One region of the Colwellia sp. PAMC 21821 genome, then DNA from elsewhere that is predicted to be linked to it. Evidence: predicted binding sites of a transcription regulator. Region 1 holds the regulator's gene; the other holds the start of a gene.
What was found. Region 1 encodes LexA, which represses DNA repair genes until DNA is damaged. Its sites were predicted from a motif close to TACTGTATNNNNATACAGTA; they were not measured.
Positions count from the first base shown of each region.

Region 2: A3Q33_RS05495 (LexA family protein) is a predicted target of LexA. The motif match lies at 2,506-2,525, and genes of this name have one in related genera.

Region 1 covers NZ_CP014943.1:2,115,825-2,120,382, forward strand. The annotation lists gene oxyR (DNA-binding transcriptional regulator OxyR) at 1-101, opposite strand, end outside; gene A3Q33_RS08920 (cupin domain-containing protein) at 321-686, opposite strand; gene lexA (transcriptional repressor LexA) at 968-1,582, shown strand; gene coxB (cytochrome c oxidase subunit II) at 2,126-3,688, shown strand; gene ctaD (cytochrome c oxidase subunit I) at 3,701-4,558, shown strand, end outside.
Region 2 covers NZ_CP014943.1:1,308,913-1,313,470, forward strand. The annotation lists gene A3Q33_RS05485 (hypothetical protein) at 148-732, shown strand; gene A3Q33_RS05490 (Y-family DNA polymerase) at 835-2,091, opposite strand; gene A3Q33_RS05495 (LexA family protein) at 2,079-2,492, opposite strand; gene A3Q33_RS05500 (AAA family ATPase) at 2,736-4,558, shown strand, end outside.

The DNA.
Region 1 (4,558 bases):
CTCAACGTTGGTTGACTAACAAAACAGGCATCAGCAGCATGGCCAAAATGTTTATATTGGGCAATGGCCGTAAGATATTCTAAGTCACGTATTTTTATCATAGTTAAAATCTATGGTTGTTAGGGGTTTAATAGTTAAATTATTTTATCTTAAAAGATGAAATTCAGCCACTGTGCTCTATTATGCTAATTAATAACTTAATGGTATTAAATACAACAAGGTAACAACACTGCAAAAATATACTTGTGAAAATAGAAGTAGTAAGTTTAAAGTTTGTTTATTTATTTTGATATTTTATTTATTTTACAAGCCAATTGGATTTATACCCATAGATCATTTTGAGCGGTTAGATCACTGTTCGCATCACCAGTATTCACTACGCCTTTTGGCTCCACAATCATAATTTTACATTCAGCCTTAGCGACGGGTTTATGTTCAACACCTTTAGGGATCACAAACATTTCGCCAGGCGATAAGGTGACAAGTCCATCTCGAAATTCAATAGTAAGAACGCCATCAATGACAATAAAAACCTCATCTGTTTCTGGATGGTCATGCCACACAAATTCACCTGCTACTTTCACTAATTTAAATTGATAATCATTCATTTCAGCGATAACACGCGGTGACCAATGCTCAGAAAATTGGCTAAACTTATCTTTAAAGTTGATTACTTTTGACTTCATCTTAGCTCCTAGGGCTTAATTTAAGCTTTTAATATTACATAATTCTCACGTTTGATAAACTACAAATTTTTCACTTAAATAAGAAAAGCTATTGTTTTAAAAGTGTTTTTAATTATTTGAAGTAAAATAAACAGAAAGTTATTATTAAAATTCACATTTAAATTTACAAAACTGCTCAATCTCTCCGCAATAATTTCTTGCGTTTCCATAAAGCCTGTATAGAATAACAGTAATACTGTGTAAAAACACAGGCTTACTCTTCAGTCGCTTAAGGAATAAAAATGCGCCCTTTAACACCTAGACAACAGCAGATATTTGATCTGATCAGAGCAAAAATTTCGGATACGGGTATGCCGCCAACTCGTGCCGAAATAGCGACTAACTTTGGGTTTAAATCGGCCAATGCAGCAGAAGAACATTTAAAAGCGCTAGCTAAGAAAGGCTATATTGAGATGTTACCTGGTACTTCTCGTGGCATTCGTCTTGCAGAAGAGTTTATTGAAGAAGATGGTTTACCCCTTATCGGCCGAGTCGCGGCAGGTGAGCCAATTTTGGCACAAGAACATGTTGAGCAGCATTATAAAATTGATGGCAGTTTATTTCATCCTCCGGCAGATTATTTATTGCGCGTTAATGGCGAGAGTATGAAAGATATCGGCATTTTAGATGGCGATTTGCTCGCTGTTCATCAAACCACTGACGTACAAAATGGCCAAGTTATTGTTGCTCGTGTTGAAGACGATGTTACGGTTAAGCGTTTTAAACGTGAAGGTAATGTGGTTTATTTACATGCTGAAAATGAAGATTTTTCGCCAATCAAAGTCGATTTAAAGTCACAACAATTTAACATTGAAGGCCTAGCTGTAGGGGTTATTCGCGCAGCAGATTGGATGTAAATAACCATGCGCCCACGGTAGATTTTTTGCGATTCACCTAATCCATATCACGCAGATTTAATGAGTGTTTTTTTTAAATAGCTTGTTTAAATCTGCATGTTCCTTTCGTTTAATCGTTTTTCTAGCACCAGATGTATTTTTGTCCTGAACAATTCTATTATTAGCCAATAAATAACGCTAGTAGCCTGTTTTTTATACAACTAATTCTGTGGTTGAATATTTATTATTCAGCACAACAAACACCCTCTGAACAAAAAATAAACATTGGATTAACCCCAGTGAAAATGGACGTATCACTCTGTTTAGGGTTATTACTCTATTGTATTTATTGGTTTTTATTTTACATGCTTTTGAAATTTTAAATTGACCCCGATCAAGTTTTAAGTAATTCTAGTCTAGAAAACGTACAAACATAACAATAGGGCGCAATTGACAGTAGTTGAATAATGCGTCACTTAAATAATAATAAATGTATGCGCAAAATAGTCGGCCTTCATCGTGAAGTCGTGTTGTTTTGCCTTAAAAGGGTGAAGGAGATGTCGAGTGAAAAGACGTAACCTAGGTTTGCTGTTGCTAGGGGGCTTGTTGTCGAGTTCGGTATGGGCAGATATGTCGCTGAACTTAACCAAAGGTGTTACGGAAGTTAGTAGAGACGTATACGATTTACATATGTTGGTTCTCTATATCTGTACAGCTATTGGTGTTGTGGTATTTGGTGCTATGTTTTGGTCTATGGTGTTTCACCGTAAATCAAAAGGCTTTAAACCAGCAACCTTCCATGAAAGCACAAAAGTAGAAATTCTCTGGACGGCTATTCCTGTCGTCATTCTAATCGCTATGGCTGTTCCTGCCACTACCACGCTCATTGATATGGAAAATAACGATGATGCAGATATAACTATTCAGGTAACCGGCTCTCAGTGGAAATGGCATTATAAATACTTTGATCAAGACCTTGAGTTTTATTCGGTACTTTCTACGCCACGTGACCAATACGAAAACCAAGATGGTACTTCAGCAGAGAAAGGTGAAAACTACCTGCTAGAAGTTGACCGTCCTTTAGTTATTCCAACCAATAAAAAAGTACGTTTTGTTATTACCTCTGATGATGTTATCCATGCTTGGTGGGTTCCAGCATTTGCTGTAAAACAAGATGCTAACCCTGGTTTTATTAACGAAGCTTGGACTAAGGTAGATGACCCTGGTGTTTATCGCGGCCAATGTGCTGAGCTATGTGGTAAAGATCATGGTTTTATGCCGATAGTTGTCGAAGTGAAATCTGAAGCTGATTACGCCATTTGGCTTAATGAACAGAAAGAGTTGAAGGCTAACGCGGCAGCTGCAGAAGCGGCATCGTTAAATGCTTCAGTTCCTTTAGAAGAATTGATGCAACTAGGTGAAACAACTTACACCGCATATTGTGCAGCGTGTCACCAAGTTAGTGGCCAAGGCTTACCACCAGCATTTCCAGCGCTTAAAGGTAGTGCTGTTGCGACAACAGGTCCTGCTAGCGAGCACATAGATATTGTTTTCAATGGTAAAGCTGGCACCGGCATGCAAGGTTATGGCAAGCAACTGAGCTTAAAAGAAATCGCAGCTGTTGTGACTTATGAGCGTAATGCTTGGGGTAATAATACCGGTGAAGCTGTTCAAGCTGCCGATGTTCAAGCAGCTTCTGGTAGTGCAGCGGCAGGTATTATAGATACTGTTGAAGCAGCGGTTGAAAATGTTACTGAGACAGTTACAGAAGTTGTGGCTGATATTATCCCTGCAGAAGATTTATCAAAGGTTTATAGCCAAGATGAATTGATGACGATGGGTGAAGAAGTCTACATGACTGCTTGTGCTGCTTGTCATCAAGCAAGTGGTGAAGGCATGGCACCAGTATTCCCTGGGCTTAAAGGTAGTGCTATTGCCACAGGTGATGTTGCAGTGCATTTGGATATGGTGCTTAACGGTAGCAAGAAAAATCCAGCGATGGCGGCTTTTGCTAGCCAATTAACTAAAACGCAAATTGCTGCGGTTGTCACTTACGAGCGTAATGCTTGGGGTAACAACACCGGTGATTTAGTCCAGCCAGCAGATGTTGCTGCTAGCGCGAAGTAGGGAGGCGTTAAAATGACTACAGATGTAATTAATGATCAATCCGAACATGATTCACATGACGGTGAGCACCATGATCATAAAATGACCGGCCTGAAACGCTGGTTATATACTACTAACCACAAAGACATCGGTTCGATGTACTTATGGTTCTCATTTATCATGTTTTTAACTGGTGGCGTTATGGCGCTGGTTATTCGTGCTGAGTTATTTCAGCCAGGATTACAGATAGTTGAGCCTGACTTCTTTAACCAAATGACCACCGTTCATGGTCTTATTATGGTCTTCGGCGCGATCATGCCGGCCTTTACTGGCTTGGCTAACTGGATGCTACCTATGATGGTAGGTGCGCCAGATATGGCATTGCCACGATTGAATAACTGGAGCTTTTGGATTCTACCCTTTGCTTTTGCTATTTTATTGTCGACTTTCTTTTTAGAAAGTGGCGCGCCAAACTTTGGTTGGACCTTCTACGCACCATTATCAACAACTTACAGTAACGGCAGCACAGCGTTCTTCGTTTTTGCGGTACATATTATGGGGATTTCCTCAATTATGGGCGCAATAAACATTGTTGTAACCATTATGAATATGCGTGCTCCAGGTATGACTTACATGAAAATGCCATTGTTTGTATGGACATTTTTCATCACGGCGTACTTGTTAATAGCGGTAATGCCGGTGCTCGCGGGTACCGTCACTATGGTGTTAACCGATACCTATTTTGGCACCAGTTTCTTTGATGCCGCCGGTGGTGGTGACCCTGTAATGTTCCAGCATATTTTCTGGTTCTTTGGTCATCCTGAAGTTTACATCATGATCTTGCCTGCATTTGGTATTGTGTCTACTACCATTCCAGCATTTTCACGTAAA
Region 2 (4,558 bases), 810 kb from region 1:
ACTTACTTAGCTGACAGCCATACTAAGGGTAAACATAATAAAAATCAGAACAATCAACTTACTATATAGACCAAGTTAAATGGCTTATATAGACAATCGATTGATTTGACATTATAGTAGATAGATATAATAAGGACTGGAGTTACGATGTTGGAACAAAATACTAAAATTGCCTACTCTTCTACTAAAGCAAAGTATACAAAAAAGTTTATTTTTAAAGTTTTAGAAGCGAGAACTCTTACAAAAGAAGCTGTTGAGGGCATAGTAAACAGTAACGAAACGACAAAGACTAAAATCACACCGTTCCTAACACCGCAACAGCTTGAATTTTCATTGTTCTTAGTTACTGATCATCTATCAAATGAGACTCCATTTAAAAAGTATTACTACTACGATAACTTAATTGCTCTTGCCTTTAAATTTGCAAAAAAAACCGACTACCGACAACACAGATCTAAAAACTTAAAACTCACACCTAATGAACAATTTATTCAGAAAGCATTAAAGAAGCTTGATAGCATTGGCTTGATACATTATGAATTCAATAGAAAAAGACTGAGTAAAAACACCAAAGAAGAATATGAAGCAACAGGAAAAACAAACAGGAAAGGAATAAGAATTAAGTTTTTAGATTTTAGAAGTAGTAAAACGGTTCCTGAGTTATACCAAGAAACCAAGAAAATATTAGAGTTTGATTGTGATAGTAAGTCCCCTGAGACCCCAGTGAGTTGAAGGCTGAAGAAAGTATGATTATAAAGCAAACATCAAATATCCATATTGAATCAATTTTAACTGACTAATAGCGTTAAACTTTGAAGGTTTATCAAGGTAAACTCAGCAATGTATCTTCGGAATATCGCGCCAGCTTGTAGTGAACTGTGGGCTAAGGAAGTGTCGTTTCATTGGCCACGTTTCCGACTGTCCTTCAGCACCTAGTTTTAGCGTTCCTTGACCATATCGGTTATTAATATTATCAAAGCACTTCATCAACACTGGATTTGAATTATCTGGCATGAATAAATCAGGCTGTTTAAACGCCCTGCTTTCCAATTCAATGGCACCAACACCACAACGATAGAAACGAACACCTTCAACAAAAATATCTGCCAGCACCAAGCTAATTGCTTTGGCAATATCACAGCTATTGTCAGTGGCTACTGGAAACCTATAAACCATCGTTTGTTTATAGTAGTTATCATCGTGAGGCGAACTAGAAGCAAATATCATCAGTTTTTTAACCAATGATGACTGTTGCCTTACTTTCTTAGCGACAATAGATCCATGCGTTGCTAACGCTGATTGTAATGTATGAATATCAACAATACGTAGCCCAAAACTACGCGTTGAAAATATCTCTCGCTTAGGCTCTCTAATGTCATCCCACGACAAACAACTAATGCCGTTTAATTCATTAACGGTTCGTTCGGTAACAACGCTAAATTGTTTCCGCATAGCCTTAGGGCATTGAGTCGATAATTGATAAGCTGTTTTAATTTCCTGTTGCTTTAAACGTTGAGATATTTTCCTACCAATACCCCACACCTCGTTTACGTCCATCCGTTCTAATATGGCTTTGCCGCTTTGAAAATTGTCTATTACCGCCACACCATTATAGCCACTGAGTTTTTTAGCCGCATGGTTTGCCGCCTTTGCTAGTGTTGACGTAGTACCAAAGCCAACACCTACAGGTAACTTGGTTTCTTTCCAAATAGCCCTTCTTATTTCATGACCGTATTTATTCCAATCTTTAATTAATGTTCCGTAGTTTTTAAAGTGTAAAAATGACTCATCAATAGAATACACATAATGGTTATCACTATATCTAGCAATAACATTCATCATCCTTTCACTTAAGTCGGCATAAAGTTCATAGTTAGAAGAACGAACCACCACACCATGTTTTTGAAGTAGCCACTTTACTTTAAAATACGGTTCAAACTTAGGTATACCGAGTCTTCGAGCAATAGGACAAACAGCACAAATACACCCATCGTTATTAGTCAAAACAACCACAGGTTTATTTCTTATGCTTGGGTCAAATACCTTTTCCGCGCTAGCATAAAAAGAGACCGCATCAACTAGTGCATACATGCGGCTAATTCAGGTGCGGGATGATGAAGTCTAATAGAGCGTGTAACCACTCCTTCTAGTTGAAAGTCATCATCAGGTTTTATTGTTACAGGTGCATGTTCTTTAGAGGCAGAAAGTAATCTAGCATGTGGCTTATCTATTAACTTACAAACAAAACAGCCATTAAAGTTAGCCACAATAATGTCGCCATTTCTAACAGTTAACGACCTATCGACAATAAGCAAATCCCCATCAAAAATACCACCCCCTTGCATTGACTGTCCTGAGGCTTGACCGATAAAAGTAGCATTAGGGTGGCGAATAAGAAGTTGGTCTAATGACAGACCAAGCTCTTTATATTCTGCCGCTGGTGATTCGAAGCCTGAAATGCCTGCTTCGATATAAATAGGTATTACCTTCATAACAAAACCCAGTAACTGTACAAAAACACAGTATAGTTATTGTGGTGGTATTTAGAAAGTTTTACTTATAATTATGTTCGTAAGCATATAAGTAAATTAGATGAAGGTGCGCTAAAAAACCTCAAAACATCAGCCTCGAACAATCACCGAAATATAAATAAAGTTGTCAAAAAGTGCCCTAATAATAGGCACTTAAAGATAGTAAAATGTAGCTACCCCACCAACACAACAAGAAGACATCCGATGCAGTTCAACTCACTCGGTATACAGAAACTCGCCTGCGACTTTGTAAAAGAGATTATCAATTCAAGTTATTACGAAGCAGATGCTTTAGAGGAAATCCCTGAAGTAACCATTACCGCATTAACAGGAAAGTCATTTAAGACCAAAGGTAAATCGGACAATGAACGTTTGGCTGAACTTAATAATCTATTAAATATACCTAAGCAAAATGACCTGCTCAATAAAAGGCTAGTCAATAACTGCCATGTTATTTGTGACGCTCTAAAATTAAGTAAAGCGTGTGAGCCGCTACTTCAGTTATCTGCTCTTTGTACACTTAACTTTGGTTTAGCCGACTTCATTAGCAACCATCTTTATTACACAACCAATAAACATAATTTACTGATTTCTTCGGCGCTTAACATGGGATTGGTGGAAATAGAAATAGCCACGTTAGCTATTTCAAAAACAGGTCTATTCCCACACCCCTGCAACGAGGTTTTAAGCATACTTCATTTACCTAAAGCCTTAGTCAATAACGTGGTCAGTATAGATACCAATAACTTTAAAGAGCTGGTTTCAGGTTGCTTTGAAGTACTACCAAAAAGTGAGTTGTCACTACATGATTACCCACACCTTAACCTGAGTTATCTAACCGAGTTTATGAAACAGGCGGTTAAACAGAAAGTACATGGAGTAAATATACTTATACACGGCATAGCAGGTACAGGTAAAACCGAGTTAAGTAAGGTACTCGCGCACTATTGCAGGAGCAGTTTAATGACAGTTAAAGCTCAAGGTGAACAGTATCAAGTTAAGAAAGACGAGCTTACCTCAGAATTAAATACCGCAACGCTTCGCTTACAACATTACGACCTGTTACAGGCAATGTTAGCTGGTGAGCCAAATTCAATGCTGATAGTTGATGAATGCGAAGATGTGTTCTTTGCTGATTTTGGCGAAAAGAAGGTTTCTAAAGACCGATTACATCAAGTGTTAAGTGATAATGCTCTACCTACAATCTGGATAACCAATCATATCGACCAAGTGGAAGACAGTTGTATTAGACGTTTCAGCTATGTATTGGAAGTACCGACACCGCCAGCCACCATTAAGAAACAGATATTGAGTAAGCCGCTTAAGCATTTACGTGTAACGCCAGCTTTTAAAGAGTCACTTAGCCAGATTGACGATTTAACGCCAGCGCATGTTACACAAGCCGCCAATGTAGCAAGGTTAATAAACCTTACTGGCAAAAAAGCAGAGCAGTGTATTGAAGAGCATATTGAACAAACATTATCAGCCTGTTCTTTAACTATGTCGAAGCCACGTTATCAGGCAGAAATCCCCTTTGATAAACAGTACATCAACCTAAAAGGTGATATGAATTCCATTGAAGAGTTGATTAAAGCCGTTACCACTTTTGATGGCACAAGAGCGTTATTGTTTGGCCCCCCAGGTTCGGGAAAAACAGCCTTAGTTAATCACCTTGCCGAATCTTTAGAGCAAGAATTAATTACCGTTAAATGCAGTGATGTGCTGGGAAAGTACGTGGGGGAAAGTGAGAAAAACGTAGCCCAAATTTTTAGACAAGCGCATCAGCAAAATGCCATTTTGTTTCTAGATGAAGTTGATAGCTTACTTAGCAATCGTGCATCTTTAACAAATCAGTTCGAGAGGCAGCTTGTAAACGAATTCCTTCAACAGATTCAGCAAAGTGAGCTTACGCTATTCGCTGCGACAAATGCAGCTGAATCGATTGATTCAGCTGTTCGTAGGCGTTTCGATTTCAAGCTGACATTAACTTATCTCAATCAGCAACAAGTACTGAAATTATATCAAGA